Regions from separate parts of the Clostridium sp. JS66 genome, predicted to be linked through region 2. Evidence: riboswitches for the same ligand, from Rfam matches in the RefSeq annotation. Region 2 holds a riboswitch; the other holds the start of a gene.
What was found. A riboswitch is a leader RNA that binds a small molecule or an ion and turns the genes downstream of it on or off. The one in region 2 is predicted to bind magnesium.
Positions count from the first base shown of each region.

Region 1: linked by a shared signal. The riboswitch ahead of Q6H37_RS12390 (ABC transporter permease) and the one ahead of Q6H37_RS01300 (magnesium transporter) in region 2 are both predicted to bind magnesium.

Region 1 covers NZ_CP131467.1:2,635,168-2,643,859, forward strand. The annotation lists gene Q6H37_RS12375 (transporter substrate-binding domain-containing protein) at 1-460, opposite strand, end outside; gene Q6H37_RS12380 (LysR family transcriptional regulator) at 635-1,498, opposite strand; gene Q6H37_RS12385 (acetylornithine/succinylornithine family transaminase) at 2,247-3,485, shown strand; M-box (ykoK) riboswitch at 3,620-3,785, shown strand; gene Q6H37_RS12390 (ABC transporter permease) at 4,014-5,732, shown strand; partial or broken gene Q6H37_RS12395 (nitrate/sulfonate/bicarbonate ABC transporter ATP-binding protein) at 5,745-7,070, shown strand; gene Q6H37_RS12400 (sulfurtransferase) at 7,177-7,995, shown strand; gene Q6H37_RS12405 (DUF1287 domain-containing protein) at 8,006-8,692, shown strand, end outside.
Region 2 covers NZ_CP131467.1:258,114-266,805, forward strand. The annotation lists gene Q6H37_RS01265 (hypothetical protein) at 1-216, shown strand, start outside; gene pssA (CDP-diacylglycerol--serine O-phosphatidyltransferase) at 229-750, opposite strand; gene Q6H37_RS01275 (TVP38/TMEM64 family protein) at 936-1,601, shown strand; gene Q6H37_RS01280 (CBS domain-containing protein) at 1,693-2,121, shown strand; gene Q6H37_RS01285 (YegS/Rv2252/BmrU family lipid kinase) at 2,302-3,207, shown strand; gene Q6H37_RS01290 (hypothetical protein) at 3,305-3,955, shown strand; gene Q6H37_RS01295 (YgiQ family radical SAM protein) at 4,256-6,190, opposite strand; M-box (ykoK) riboswitch at 6,585-6,754, shown strand; gene Q6H37_RS01300 (magnesium transporter) at 6,981-8,243, shown strand; gene Q6H37_RS01305 (Nramp family divalent metal transporter) at 8,285-8,692, shown strand, end outside.

The sequences.
Region 1 (8,692 bases), 2.4 Mb from region 2:
TAGTATTTTTATTGGTAATTACTGTTAATCCTGCATTATAATAAGTATCAGTAAAATTCATTACTTTTTTTCTTTTATCTGTTGCACAAAGAGCTGCTACAACAAAATCAAGTTTACCTTCAGCAACGGATGTAGTTAATGGACTATAGTCCATAGCTTGTAACTTGTCACCTTCAATTTTAAAGCCTAGGATTTTTTGTAATTCCTTAAGAAAATCCATATCAAATCCTATTAAAGTTTTTCCATCTTTATCATAATAGGAAAATGGAGCATAAGTACCAGAAGTTCCTATTTTAAAGGTATAATCTTTCAAAGCACCTTGAAGTTTATCGGCGCTAACAGTAGTTGTTGTAGAAGCTTCTTCCTTTTTTGAAGAGCTGTTACCGCACCCGACTAGTGATACAATAAGAGTTAAAATTGTTAATACTGAAAATATTTTTTTTGTTAATAATTTTTTCATGTGTAATCCCCCCAAAAAATTTAGTAATCATTGATTTGATGTTTACAGAATAGCACCTGTTTAATAATTTGTCAATAAACAATATATTTTTTTGCGTTTTTATCAATGAAATAATGCATTTTTATCATTATGTTAATTATCGCATTATTCTCTATTTTCAAGATGTTAAAATGTTTACAATAATTCTTTTGTATATTCAATAAATTTTTTTGGAGCAGGTGAAAGATATTTTAAAGATTTTACTCCAATACCCAAAGTTCGAAATGTATATGGCTTAAGTGGCAAAGCATTAATTAATGCTGACCAATCTTTTACAATTAGGTTTGGAAGTATGCTGACACCAAGATGATTTGCAACCATGGAAATAATGGTATGGTCATCTGTTGATGAAAAGTGTATGCATGGTGTTACCTTTGCTTTTCTTAATGCTAGGTGTATATCATAATCAATTCCTAGTCCATGAATTATAAAAGGCTGATTTTGAAAATGAGAAATTTCATAAACTCCGTTTTCAGGAATTGGAAAATCTTTTGGCAAAATTGCCATAAGTGGATCATCTTTTAGAGGTATCCAGTCAAATTCTTGAGAATTTCTCTCACTGCAAAAACCAAAATCTACGGTACTATTTTCAATCCAGGATTCTATTTCGTCAATACCGCCTTCTCTTATATTTATATTAATACTGGGAAAATCTTTTTGAAATTCATATATGATTTTTGGAAGCCAGTTTATAGCAATGCTTGAATAGGTACCAATGGTGATGGAACCTGTAACTAGACCATTTATAGCATTTATGGTTTGCTCCAGATGAGAATTATTTGCTAAAAGCTGTCTTATAAGAGGGAGAATTGTTTTGCCATTATCTGTAAGAGATACTCCACGTCTTGTCCTGACAAACAATGAAAAACCAAATTCGTTTTCCAATCCCTTTATTATGTGACTAACTCCAGATTGAGTATAGCCAAGTTTATTACCACTTATTGTGAAATTGCCACTATCAGCTACATCAGAAAAAAGTTCGTATTTTTTTAAATCCATTTTACATCTCCTCCTTAAGGCTAAGTATCGAATATCTAATTTAAAAATTTAATTTGTGTGTGATATAGTGATAAAAATATATGATTAAATATAAATTAAGCTTGAAATTTGGAGGCCCACGGGAATACTGATTTTACACATTGAAAACGTATATATAATTTTTAGGTATGAAAAAATGTAATGTCTAACATACAAAAATGTAATTTTACTATTTTCAGAATATGTATTATTATAGTCAAAACGAATGAATAATACAAATATTGAAAAAAAGTTCATAAAGGATAACTTTGTAAGAAAGGAGAAATGACATGTAAATTTACAACTTTTAATTATCAACAGTTCTCTTCATTAAGGAAAGACCCTATTGAATTTGATGAAAACAGCAGCATATATTGTTGGAGCAGCTGTTAAATAATTTTTAGTCCATTAAAGTTTAGAATCACTGCAGACTAGGGAGGAGGCAATTATAGTAAATGCAGTTAAATTAGAGCCTAACCTTACTTAATAAAACTGTTATGATATAAAAATAAAAATGTAATTCAGAATATTCGTATTTATGAATGAAATGCTAAAATTAATTACCAAAAAAATTGCTTAAGTGTCCATAATTATATTTGATATGAATTTTTTATGGCAAAAAGGCTTTGACAAATAGCAGTAAAACATGTATATAGCCTTTCATTACTGCAATTGTGAAAGATTTTTAAATTTAAATTAAGAAAATTTATAGATAAAGGGGAGTATGAATATGAAATTAAAAGATAAGAATTTAACTGAAAAAGATGTAAAGGCATTAGTAAAAAAGTATATGATTGATACTTATGAACGTTATGATTTTGTTTGTGAACGTGCAAAGGGTATGTATCTTTACAATGATAAAGGGGAGGAATATCTTGATTTCTATGGTGGTATTGCTGTAAATAGTGCAGGAAATTGTAATGAAAAAGTTGTTGCTGCTGTGAAAGAACAAGTTGAAGATGTAATCCACACATTCAATTATCCATACACTGTTCCTCAAGCACTTTTGGCAGAAAAAATTTGTAAAACTATTGGTATGGATAAAATATTTTATCAAAATTCAGGAACAGAAGCCAATGAAGCAATGATTAAAATGGCTAGAAAATATGGTGTAGAGAAATATGGTAAAAACAAATATCATATTATAACGGCAAAAAACAGCTTTCATGGAAGAACTTATGGTGCATTAACTGCTACAGGACAACCTGATAATGCTTGTCAAATTGGACTTAAACCAATGCTCCCAGGATTCTCTTATGCTGGTTTTAATGATTTGGAATCTTTTAAAGCATTAGTAACAGAAAATACTATTGCAATTATGATTGAACCAGTCCAAGGAGAAGGCGGAGTTATTCCAGCTACTCAAGAATTTATGGATGGTATTAAAGCACTTTGTGATGAGAAAGGCTTGCTGCTTTTATTAGATGAAGTTCAAACAGGATGGTGTAGAACAGGTAATGTTATGGCATATATGGGTTATGGTGTAAAACCAGATATAGTTTCTATGGCAAAAGCTATGGGCGGAGGAATGCCAATTTCAGCTATTTGTGCAACTAAAGAAGTGGCTAAGGCTTTTACAGTAGGATCTCATGGGACAACTTATGGTGGTAATCCAGTATGTTGTGCAGCTTCACTTGCTCAAATTAATGAGCTGTTAGATAAGCACTTAGCAGAAAAAGCTAAAGAAGTAGGCAACTATTTTATGGATAAATTAAAGACACTTCCGTATATTAAAGCTGTTCGTGGTAAAGGGTTGCTTGTAGGTGTTGAATTTGACGAACCTGTAGGCAAAGATGTAAAACATGGATGTTTGGATAGAAAGATGCTAGTTACTTTAATTGGAGATTCTGTAATCCGTATGGTTCCACCACTTATTGCAACTAAAGATCACTGTGATAAAGCATATGAAATTTTAAAAGCATCTGCAGAAGAAGCATATAGAACACTTGAACTTAAAAATGTAGTTTAGGAAAACTATTGAATAAATATTATAATTGTAAGACTGCTGATAAATGTATTTTTATTAGCAGTCTTTTTATTTTTATTGACAAACTAAGTGGAAAAACTTATACTTACAAGGGTACAAAAGTTCAAATAAAATTAAATATGGATTGTTAGGTGAGGCTCCTATATTAGATACATGCTACTGCCCAAAAATATCGAGAGATGCCAATGGGTCAACAGGTATTACCGAATTAAGGTTTTACTTAATGTAGCTGAGTTTAACTCAAAGCTATATAGTGCTAAAGCTCAACGAAGGATGGTTTATAAGAATATTTATTTATTCGTCTTTAGAGTTTTTTGAGAGCCTTTTTTAGGGCTCTTTTGTTTTTATATATGAATTTTCAGTTTCTTTACAAAAATTATGGCATGAAGTATTTAATTAAATTTCACATAGACTTGATTACGTAATATGAAAGGTGGCGGTAATTATAATGAGTACTGAGGATGGTGATAATTATTGATTAACGAGTAAAAATTGAGGAGCGTGATTAGAATGAAATTAGAAAAGACAGTTGTAAATAGAAAGCTTGGAGTACTTGATATAATTATATTTTTAGTTATTGTATCAATATTATATTTGGCAATTGCTCCAGGTATAAAAGGGAATGTAAATACTAGTGGGATACAGGTTTCAACAGATGTAAGGAATCTTCCAATATATGTTTTGAAATCAGTTGGCAGAATGACAGTAGCGTATATTTTATCATTGATATTTACACTTATATATGGATACATAGCTGCACATAATGAAAAGGCAGAGAAGGTAATGATACCAGTACTGGATATTCTTCAATCTATACCTGTATTATCATTTTTGCCAGCAGTAGTTTTGGGACTCATAGCATTATTTCCTAGTAATAATATAGGTTTGGAATTATCTTCTATTATATTGATATTCACTGGACAAGCATGGAATATGACCTTTAGTTTTTATCATTCTATAAAAATATTGCCTAAAGATTTAGAAGAAGCTTCAGGAGTATTTGGATTAAATAAATGGCAGAAATTTAAAAAGCTAGAAGTACCCTTTGCTGTTATTGGATTAGTTTGGAATAGTATGATGTCTTGGGCAGGTGGATGGTTCTTTCTTATGGCTTGCGAAATGTTTACATTAAAAGGTAAGGACTTTAGGCTTGAGGGGATAGGTTCTTTTTTGCAAACTGCTGCAAGTCAAGGAGACAAGAAAGCGTTAGTTTGGGGGATAGCTGCATTAATAGTTGTTATTGTGCTTTTAGATCAATTAGTTTGGAAGCCAGTAACTGTTTGGGCAGATAAGTTTAAGATGGAGCTTACTGAATCTGGTGAAGCACCTCATTCGTTTGTACTTACACTTTTGAGAAGATCGGTGATTGTTGACTTTTTAGTTAAAAAAATATATGAACCTATTGCAGAAAATTTAAATGAGGCTATAGATAAGTTTGCTGTGAAACTTGCGAGTAAAGAAAGAACTAAAGGAATAGGAATAGGCTTTACAGTTAGATGGCTAGTAAGAATATTAATTTATGGAGTACTTTTATATTCAGGCTTTAATGCATTTAAATTATTAATGCAGCTTTCAAAAAATGAATGGGGAAGGATACTTCCATCTGTAGGTTACTCATTTTTGAGAGTTGTTGCAGCTCAAGTTATAGCGTTAATATGGACAGTACCTGTAGGAGTAGCTATAGGTATGAATAAAAAAGTAGCAAATGTTTTACAACCTATTATTCAAGTTGTAGCTTCAATACCAGCAACTGCACTTTTTCCTGTGATTTTGATATATTTTATGAATAAGCTAGGCGGACTCAATATTGCATCAGTGATTTTAATGTTAATGGGAACTCAGTGGTACATATTATTTAATGTAATTGCAGGAGCAATGGCTATTCCTGAGGATTTAAAAGCTGCAGCTAAAACTTTTGGTATTAATGGATGGAAAAGGTGGAAAGTTCTTATACTTCCTTCTATATTTCCTTATCTTTTAACAGGAATGGTAACAGCTACAGGTGGATGTTGGAATGCAAGCATTGTATCTGAATATGTTAATTTTGGTGGAAGAACCGTGTCTACTGTAGGACTTGGAGCTCTTATATCAGAGGCTACAGAAAAAGGGAATTATCCTTTGTTACTTATAGCTACAATCATCATGTGTGTTGTAGTAGTTGGTGTCAATAAGACACTATGGAAAAGATTATACGTATTATCAGAAGAAAAATTTAAAATAGAATTATAAAGGGGTGGGAATATGAAAAATGTAAAAGAATTTATAAAGGTTAAAGGAATTACAAAATATTTTGGTGGCTCAGATAAGCCTACTTTAGAAGATATAAATTTAACTATAAATGAAGGTGAATTCATAGCTATATTAGGGCCTTCTGGATCAGGTAAGTCAACACTACTTAGAACTATAACAGGATTAGTAAAGCCAGATTGTGGTGAAGTGATTTTTGATAGTAAGAAGGTAACTGGAGTAAATCCCTATGCTTCTATAGTTTTTCAAACCTTTGCACTTTATCCATGGCTTACTGTTAGTGAAAATGTAGAGCTAGGTCTTAAGGCTAAGGGATTTCCAAAAGATTATACAAAAAGAAAAGCTGAAGAGCTTATAAGCCTTATAGGTCTTGATGGATTTGAGGAGGCGTATCCAAAGGAGCTTTCAGGAGGGATGAGACAAAGGGTTGGATTTGCTAGGGCATTAGCAGTAGAACCAAGGCTTTTATGCTTGGATGAACCTTTTTCAGCATTAGACTTTTTAACTGCTGAAAATTTAAGAACGGAGTTAGTTGAACTGTGGCAGGAAAAAAGGATGCCTATAAAAAGTATAATAATGATTACTCATGGTATTGAAGAGGCTGTACTTATGGCAGATAAAATTGTAATGCTCAGCAGGAATCCTGCACATGTGGTTGATGAGATTAAAGTAGATCTTCCTCATCCGAGAAACAGAAAATCACCTGAATTTTAAAAAATAGTTGATAATGTTTATAAGTTATTAATACAAGGTAAAACTGCTAATAATGAAGAAAATAAATTAAGCAAAAGTGTAAATTTAGATAAAGAAAAGGGAGAAGGTGGAGAAAAGCCTATTCAGATCCCTGATGCTCATGTTGGTGTGATGTCTGGGCTACTTGAACTTATAGATGATAACGGTGGTAAGATGGATATATATCAGCTAGGAGGAAATTTAATGATGGAAATAGATGATCTTCTTCCTAATATAGAAGGCATATCTATGCTTAATTTTGCGGAGGTAAAAGAAGGAGATATTTTTATAACTGAACTTGGAAAAAAATTTGTGGAGTTAGATAAAGATGAAAGTAAAGAACTATTTAAAAAACAGCTAGAGGGTATATCTACATTTCAATTAATAATGAATGTATTAAATAATAAAAAAAATCACACAATGAAGGAAGAATTTTTTAAGGAGCTATTCAAGCAGAATTTTCCACATCATGAAATTGAAGGAATGATGGATATTATAATTGATTGGGGTAGATATGCTGAATTGTTTACTTATGATCATGATTCAGAAGAGCTTTACTTGGATTTAGAGGAAAAACAAGTAATTTAAATATTTTTGAAGGTTCCATGACAAAATGATATAATTATCTAGATAGCAGTGTAAATTTTGTATTTTACAGGATATAATGGAATATTAGTGAATTGGAGGAACCAAAATGAAAAATTTTGTAACAACTTATTGGTTAAGGAAACATATTGAAGATACCAATTTAATAATTGTAGATTGTAGAGGAGATTTACTTGATGAAAGTTATGGCAGAAGGGGTTATGAACAAGGACATTTAAAAGGAGCCAAGTTTATAAATTTGAGCAAGCAATTATCCTCTGCAGCTGGTGAACATGGTGGAAGAAATCCCCTGCCTGAAATTGATAATTTTAAAAATACAATTGAAGGTTTAGGAATAGATAATGATACTGTAGTAGTAGCTTATGATGAATATAAAATTGCAGGTGCTGCAAGGTTTTGCTGGATGCTAAGACATATAGGACATCAATCTAATTATGTTTTAGATGGTGGAATAGGTAAATGGATAAGTGATGGAAATGATATTTCAACAGATGAGTTAGAAGTACCAAAAAAAGGTGATTTTAAAATAGGTATAAATGAAAATTTAGAAACAAATATGGAACATGTAAATGAAGTAAAATTAAATCCTGAAACTTTGGTAATAGATTCAAGAACAGAAATAAGATATAGTGGAAAAAATGAACCAATAGATAAAATAGCAGGGCATATAAAAGGAGCTGTAAATTACTATTGGAAAGACAACTTAAATGATAATAATACCATTAAAGATATATCATATTTAAAGGAAAGGTTTAAAAATTCATTTGGCAAAAAAGAAGTTATAGTGTATTGTGGTTCTGGAATAGATGCTGCTTTTAATTTTTTGGTATTAGATGAAATTGACGTAAAAGCAAAACTTTATGTTGGCAGCTGGAGTGATTGGATAACTTATAAGGAAAATATTTAGGAGATAAAAAATGAGAAAAAAGTTCTGTATAATATTTTTAATTTTCATTTGTTTAAGTATTATAGGATTCGAATTTTGGATTCAGAAAAGTGCATTTTATAGTAAAAATTTAAAAGAGGTACAAACTAAAAGTGCAAATAGTGAAAAAAAGCAAGAAACAATTAATGAAAAATTACAGAAAGAAATTGCAGTAATAAATTCAAATAAGGATAAAAGTGTTATAAAAAATCGAGAAACTATAGTTCTTGGAGCAAGGAAGGAAGCAGAAAAAAAAGTAAAATATAAAAGTGAATATTATGTAGGCGGATACCCTCCAGATAATGAAGGCGTATGTACTGATTTAGTATGGAGAGCTTTTAAGGATGCGGGGTATAATTTAAAAGATATGGTAGATGAGGATATAAGAAATCATCCTAGTGACTATAAAAGAATTGAAGGAAAACCAGACCCTAATATAGACTTTAGAAGAGTGCCTAATCTTTATGTTTATTTTAAAAAATATGCTCAAAATATTACCACTGAGTTGAAACCTAATGATATAGATAATTTAAAGGAATGGCAGCCAGGTGACATTTTAACCTTTGACAATAAGGAACATATAGCTATAGTTTCTGATAAAAGAAGGACTGATGGAGTTCCGTATATAATACATAATGCACCACCTTATGCTAGAGAAGGCGATGAAATCATGTATTGG
Region 2 (8,692 bases):
TTAAAATTGCAAAATTCTCAAGGGGATACTCCAAATAGTGAAAAAGATACTATCATTAATGACAGGGATCTTCCTAATGATGAGAAAGATGATTCTAATAATGAAAATGATGATAGTAATAGAGAAAAAGATATACAAGATGGTAAAAAAGCTATTGATAGTAATGAAAAAGATTCTAGTAATAATGAAAATAATGATAATGGAAAAGAGGTGTGAAAATCACACCTCTTAAAATTTCTTAAATCTGTGTTTACATACCATAAGGTAAGATAAAGCTATCATCAATATAATTGTAACGCCAACTGGTGCCATATAATTCATTGTAATTAAACAATAAATAGCCATAAACATACCTGCAAAAGTTATAGGTATACCGAAAAATTGTCCATCAAATTCAGTAACGTTAAATCTAGCAAGTCTATAAGCACCAGCTATAGGTAATAGTAATACTAAAGAATATCCTAAAAGTCCAAAGTTAGTTAAACCATAAAGGTTAAATGCAAGGATAGAAGGTGCTACTCCAAAAGAAACTAAGTCTGCAAGAGAATCTAGTTCTTTTCCTAAGGTGCTAGATACATTTAGAAATCTTGCTACTCTTCCGTCATATCTATCAGCTAGACATGCAAGTAGTACAAAAATACCAGCCCACTTGAAATTTTCTTGGAAAGTCATCATTAAGGACATTACACCGCAACCTAAGTTAGCAAATGTAAAAATGTTAGGTACCGCACTTTTAGCTATTTTAGCCATCATAATCACTCCTAATAATATAATAATGTTAAATTGAACATAAAATCAAATTACATATTAGAACTATTATAACTCATTTTTCTAAAATATTTAAGTGCATATTTGAGATTTTTGGTGGAAAAATTATAAATTTTTTGTTAAAATAGACTTACAAAAGAATTAAAAGTAGAGAGTTGAGGATCTTAATGAAAAAAAATAAAAAAAAGATATTGCAGTATTTCATTGGAGCACTATTAATTATTGTATTTGTGTATTTTATGATGAAGTATGGAAAAAGATTGACTCACTTAAGGATAAAACATGTTAGACATTATATTTTAAGCTATGGTAAATTTGCTTCTGTAGCTTTTGTAATACTATATTCCTTAAAGCCTGTAGCTCTAATTGTTCCAGTCTCACTTTTATCCATTGTAGCAGGAAATGTTTTTGGGCCTTACAAAGCACTTTTACTCAGCATGATAGGTTGTTTTACATCAGGTACTTTAGCTTTTTTCCTAGCAAGATTTTTAGGTAGATCTTTTGTGGATAAACTTTTAAAAGGTAAAGCCATGAAATTAGATTCAAGTATTGAAAAACATGGAACTGCAATAATGTGCATAATGAGATTATCATTCATATTTCCATATGATCCATTAAGTTATGCAGCAGGACTTACTAAAATGAAATATAGAAGTTTTATTATAGGAACTATGATAGGCGTTTTTCCGGAAATGGTTTCTTATTCATTTATAGGAAAGAGTTTGGAACATCCCTTTTCAATTAAGTTTTTTATTCCGATAATATTCATAGTAGTTGTGGCAGTAACTGCATTAGGCATATATAAGTCGTCAAAAAAGACAAAAAGTTTATAAAAGCATTTTTTCTATAAATTTACGCTTATATTCAAGGAAATATAGGGACACAATAGTTTTACAGTGTAAATTTTGAAGAGAGGTGTTTTTGATGAAAGTTCAAGACATTATGACTAAATGTGTTGTTAGCTTAAATGCCGAAGATAATGTTGAAAGAGCAGCACAACTTATGAGAAAACATAATATAGGCGCAATTCCTGTATGTAATGGAGACAAAGTTATAGGAATAGTTACAGATAGGGATATAGCTATAAGGTCTGCAGCTGAAGGACAGAATTCCGAAAAGCAAACAGTTAGAGAAATCATGTCCTCAAATCCAGTTGTAGGTGACCCTAGTATGGATATTGAAGATGCATCTAGAATTATGAGTGAAAGACAAATAAGAAGATTGCCTATAATAGAATCTAATAATCTAGTTGGAGTAGTATCCTTGGGAGATATAGCTGTCCAGCCTAATCTTCAAGAAGAAGCAGAAGAAGCACTTAGTAATATTTCTGAACATACTGCACCAGAAATTTAAAATTTAATAATTTATGAATAAATCCACAAGATTCTTTCATAATCTTGTGGATTTATTATATAAGGTGTTATAATGTAGTAGATAATCATAAAATTAGGACTTTTTAATGAATATATTATATTTTATGATTTAAATATTAGTTTAAGTAATAAGGCTTATTAAAAATAGGAGAGTTTTTGTATGAAAAAAGTAAAGTTTATATATAATCCGTATTCAGGAGAGAATACCATAATAAGTGGTATTGACAAGGTTATAAAAGTGCATCAAAAATATGGATATGAGGTTGTACCTTTCAGAATTAGTTTTGAATATAGTATAAGCGAAGCTTTTAAAGGTATAAATAAAACTTATAAATATATTTTAATAGCTGGTGGAGATGGAACCATTGACGAAGCTGTAAATGAGATGAAAAAGCTAGACTTGAATATCCCTATAGCAATACTTCCAGTGGGTACTGCTAATGATTTTGCAAAATTTATTGGGGCTCCTGAGGATATAGAAGCAGCTTGTGAACAAATATTGAACAGTAAACCTAAAAAATTGGATTTAGGAAAAATAAATGACAAGTATTTTTTGAATGTGGCAAGCACAGGACTTTTTACAGATGTATCCCAAAGAACAGATGTGAATTTAAAAAATACAATAGGTAAACTTGCTTATTATATCAAGGCATTAGAGCAGTTACCTAGTCTTAGAAAACTTAAAATAAAAGTGTCATCTGAAAATGATGTGTTTGATGATTATATGTATTTGATGTTAATATTTAACGGACAGACTGCTGGAAATTTAAAGTTTGCATATAAAGCAGAAGTGGACGACGGAATGTTGGATGTAATAATAATAAAAGCAGGAATGATAAAGGACATGATATCGCTTTTTATAAAAATGTTTAAGGGTGAACATTTAGAAGGTACAGAAGGACTTGTGTATTTTAAATCTAATAGAATAGAGATAGAATGTTATGAAGATATAGTAACGGATATAGATGGAGAAAGAGGACCAGATTTTCCATTAGTTATAGAATGTATAAAAGGTGGAATAGAAGTTTTAGGGACAAATATACCTGAGAAAATGCTTTTAAGTTAAATATATGAATCATATATTTACTTAAAAGCATTTTTTAGTAATATAAATTTAAATTTTATAATAAATATAAGATAGTAGTAATGTATCAGGAGGTAGTATGTTAAAATTCTATATCTATATTTCTTTGCTACTTATTATAATAATACTTTTATTTAAATGCTTTTATTTAGATTTATATTCACCTAAAAAGGTTAAAACAATAGCATTAATCACCATATTGGTTATGGGTTTAAGATATGCTGCACTTTTAATATTATTTTTGGTTAGTAACATAAAATATCTTTATTTACTAAAACCTTTATTTTTTATGAATCTAATTGGTGTTCCCTTAATAATTTTGATTGTACTGTATATATTTATGAAGGGACATATTATAAATTTTTCTTGTATTTTTATAGCATTAGGAATATCGATAATATTGTATGTTTCTATTATGTTAAAATGTACATGCTTTCTTCAAAACTCCAGTAATATTGGTTATACTATGATATTTGCGCAAGATACTTATATATATTGGGTGTATATTGGAATAAATACTATAACATTATTTTTGGCTATAAGTTTTATTAATAAAACTTATATAAATAGAATAGGGATGAGTATAGTAATTTTAGCTTCAATTGCAACTATAATAGAATATATAGTATGGATAGCTGGAATTGTTTTGATTGCGGAGAATATTATAGGAGATATGTTATGGATAATAGCGCTAATATATGCTTTAAATAGGGTGAAAAAGAAAGCTTAAAAAATATTGCGAAACAATATTTTCGAGAGGACAGAGGACAGTTAAGGTAAGTTTTTTCCCTTACGTCAGAAAACTAATTTATTTTTAAAGCTTGTTTTGCTAACACAAAACAAGCTTTAAATTTATATAAATTAGTAATATTTCACTTTAATGAAACGAGTAATTGAAAATTTAATTAAAGATTTTTCGTAGTGCAACGGAGAAAAATCACCCTTCACTGTCCTCTGTCCTTTGTCAATTGTCCTCTGAAAAAGTTGCATCGCATTATGCTCAAAAGGTGAAAGCTAAAATAATATCAGTTTATTTCTTAAACTTACTTTTAAATGATTTTTTAGATGCTTTATTTAAATTTCCAACTTTACTTTTATGTTTATAAGAACTTTCATTTTTTGATTTAGCGGCAGTAGATGAATTATTATGAAAAGTTCTTTTTTTAGGTGCTGTTTCGTGAATAAGGCAATTGGAACTATTTCCTATCAAATCTTCACGATGGGCTTTAATTAAAGCTTCTTTCACAAGATTATAGTTTTCAGGAACAGAAAATTGAAGTAAGGCTCGCTGCATACTTTTTTCCTTTTGTTCCTTAGGAACATAAACTTTTTCATTAGTTAAAGGATTAATACCTGTGTAATACATTGTAGTTGATAGACTTCCTGGTGTAGGATAAAAATCTTGAACTTGTTCAGGAATATATCCCATATTTTTAATGTATAAAGCCAATTCTATGGCAGCATTTAAATCACTACCAGGATGACTAGACATAAGATAAGGTACTAAATATTGTTTTTTATTTAATTTTTTATTTATTTCAAAATATTTTTTAGAAAATCTATCATATACTTTACTGCTAGGTTTCCCCATTTGTTTAAGGACCTTATCGCTTATGTGCTCTGGTGCTACCTTAAGCTGACCACTTATATGATGTTTGCAGAGTTCTTCAAAAAAAGCGGTATTCTTATCATAAATAAGATAATCATATCTTATTCCAGAACGTATAAAAACTTTTTTAATTCCAGGAATTTCCCTCATTTGTTTTAAAAGATTTAAGTATTCCCTATGATCAACTATTAGGTTTTTACAAGGATTAGGTGAAAGACATAACCTATTTTTACAAACTCCTCGGGTTTCTTGAACTTTACATGCTTTATGTCTAAAGTTTGCAGTAGGTCCACCTACATCATGTATATAGCCTTTAAAATCATCTAGTGTAGTTAAAAGTTTTGCTTCATCTAAAACAGAGTTTTGGCTTCTAGCTTGAATAGTCCTTCCTTGATGGAAAGTAAGAGCACAGAAGGAACAAGCTCCAAAACAACCTCTATGGCTAGTAATAGAAAACTTAACTTCCTTTATAGCAGGGATACCACCTTCAGATTCATATATAGGGTGATATGTTCTAGTATAAGGAAGGTTATATACTATATCCATTTCCTCTTCAGTTAGAGTGAATTGAGGAGGATTTTGAACAATATAGTGATCCCCATGCTTTTGAACTAAGGTTTTTCCGCTTATAGCATCCTGTTCATAGTATTCTGTTTTATAAGCTTCTGCATAGCTCTTTTTATCATTAGATACTTCTTCAAAAGAAGGAAGCTCTATAAAATCATTTAAATTATCTATTTCTTTGCATGAATGTAATGTTCCTCTTACATTTGTTAGCTTATTAATTTCCATGCCATATTTAAGAAGGTTAGCTATTTGGACTACAGTTTTTTCACCCATTCCATACATTAAAAGATCTGCTTTAGAATCAACTAATATACTTCTTCTTACTTTATTATCCCAGTAATCATAGTGAGCAAATCTTCTTAAACTTGCCTCGATGCCGCCAATCATAATTGGTACATTTTTATAAGCTTCTCTAGCTTTGTTACAATATACAATAAGAGCTCTATCAGGTCTGTTACCGCTTTTTCCACCTGGAGAATATAAGTCATCATGACGCTTTTTCTTTGATGCGGTATAATGATTTACCATTGAGTCTATATTACCAGAGTTTACAAGAAAGCCGAACTTAGGTTTTCCAAGACGTTTAAAATCTTCGACATTATTCCAATCGGGTTGGGCTATGATTCCAACAGTGAAACCTTCACTTTCCAATACTCTAGATATTATAGCTGTACCAAAAGAAGGGTGATCTACATAAGCATCACCTGTAATTATTATAAAATCTAGTTGGTCTATATTACGTTTTTTCATATCTTCTTTACTAATAGGTAAAAATTCTTTATTTATTATCATTTAAATGCTCCATTCAGTTACAATTTTTCTAAATCCTATATTAGCATAACCAGAATAAAATATGAATATGAAATTAAAAATACTTCTATTGATTTTTGTACAAATGGATGTTTTTACAGATGCATGTTTCAATAATTTGTTTATGAAAAATATTAATTTTACATAAAATTTACCTTAACTTAAGAGCAACTTAATGCATATAATATAATGTAATGATATATTATGAACCGATAATTCTTTAGAAAATAGTAAAAATTCTTTAAAAAACATAGAAAAACGAATTAACAGAGAACTAAAATAATTAAACACTTAAATTTAAATAAATTCACTGTTTAATGGTTGCATTTTTATAAATTTGTACTATAATTAATAATGTAAAATGAAATTATAAGTTTACTTATGTTAGGTGAGGCTCCTATATAGATATACGCTACTGCCCGGAAACATCGAGAGATGCCAATGGGTCAACAGGTATTACCGAATCAAGGTTTTACTTAATGTAGCTGGACTTAATAAAAGTCTAAAGCTATATAGTGCTAAAACTCGTACGAAGAAGTTTTAGTTTATTGGAGGAGTCTTTTTAGACTCCTTTATTTTATTTTAAGGTGGTGCGATAGATGGAAAGTGGCCCTTATGGTGGTCGGTCAAACTCGAAAGTAAAACTAAATATAGTTATATATAGAGAGACATTTATATTAAAATCATAATAAAATTAGATTTTTTTCATTTCTAAAATTCTTATGACTTTTCCATAAATATCTTTCTATATAAGTAAGGAGGAATATTTATGAAAAAGTTATCTGCATTCTTTCTAAGTAAGGTTCTTCATAAAAAAATTTATGATGAATTTAACGATTCAATAGGAAAACTTTGTGACATTTATGTAACTACAGAAGATGGTCTTCCAAGAGCAATAGGTTACAAAATAAAAAAAGATGGAGAAGTTTTAAACTGTGAATTCAAGAATATTGCATTTTATGAGGATGACGATAGGATAATAATAAAAGGTGAAGGTGTAAGAGAAATAATATTGCAGAAGTATTCATACCTTCTATCTAAACATCTATTAGATAGGCAAATTGTAGATATCAATGGAAAAAAGCTTGTAAGAGTTAATGATTTAAGAATTGCTGAGATAGCAGGAGAACTTAGAGTAGTAGCTGTAGATACCGGAGTTTTAGCTTTAGGTAGAAGACTTGGTGTGGAAAATATGGTTAAAGGCTGCTATAAATTATTTAATAAAAAACCAGCAGATAGTCTTATTATTTGGGATAATGTTGAGTCGCTAGAGATGGTCAATAACAATTTAAAGTTATCTGTTACTTATAAAAAATTATCAAAACTCCATCCTGCAGATTTAGCGGATATTTTTGAGGATATGGATATAAATTATAGAAAAAAGGTTTTTGAAAGCTTGGATCAGAATCTTGCAGCGGATATTTTAGAGGAAATTGAACCAGATGTTCAAGCAGATATTATTGAAAATTTAAGTCAATCTAAGAGGGATGAAGTATTAGATAATATGCCTAATGATGAAATTGCAGACATATTAGATGAAGTTGATGAGGAAACTGCTGAAAAGATTCTTTTATCTATGGAGAAAGAAGATGCTGATGAAGTAAGAACACTTATGCAGTATGAAGACGAAACTGTAGGAAGTATAATGAATAAGGATTTTATAGATTTTAATATAAATATAACTGTTGAAGAAACTATAGAACTTTTAAGAGAAACAAATCCAGAGGATGAAGTGTCACATTATATATATATTACAGATCAACAAGAAAGACTTCAAGGAGTAGTGTCGTTAAAAGCACTTATAATGTCAGATCCTAAAAATAAACTCAGAGAAATAATGTTAACTAATATAGTAAAAATAAATGATAATGAAAATATAGATGAAGCTATAGAAATGTGTTCAAAATATGATCTTCTCTCTTTACCTGTAGTAGACAGTAGTGAAAAGCTGTGTGGTGTAGTTATAATGAGCGATATAGTAGAAGATATACTAATCCCAACATGGAGAAAGAGATTTAAAAAGGTAGGATAGAGAGAAGGTGTTTAAAATTGAAAAATAGAAATAAGTTTTTAATGATATTAGGAATAATAGGGCCAGGGCTTATTACAGCAAATGCAGGAAATGATGCAGGTGGAGTAGCCACTTACTCTGTAGTAGGAGCTCACTATGGTTACTCCATGCTTTGGGGAATGTTTGTAATAGCTATAGGTCTTGCAGTAATTCAAGAGATGAATGCAAGGATGGCTGTAGTTACAGGAAAAGGACTTTCAGATTTAATAAGAGAAAGATTTGGTGTCAAATGGGCTTTTTTTGCCATGATTGTACTCATAGTTGCAAATTTAGGCGTATGCATAGGTGATTTTGCTGGAATTGCTGCTAGTTTGGAGTTGTTTAATATAAGTAAATATATAACAATTCCAATACTTGCAGTAGTTATGTGGTTTATGTTAACTAAAGGAAGTTATTCAAAAGCCGAGAAG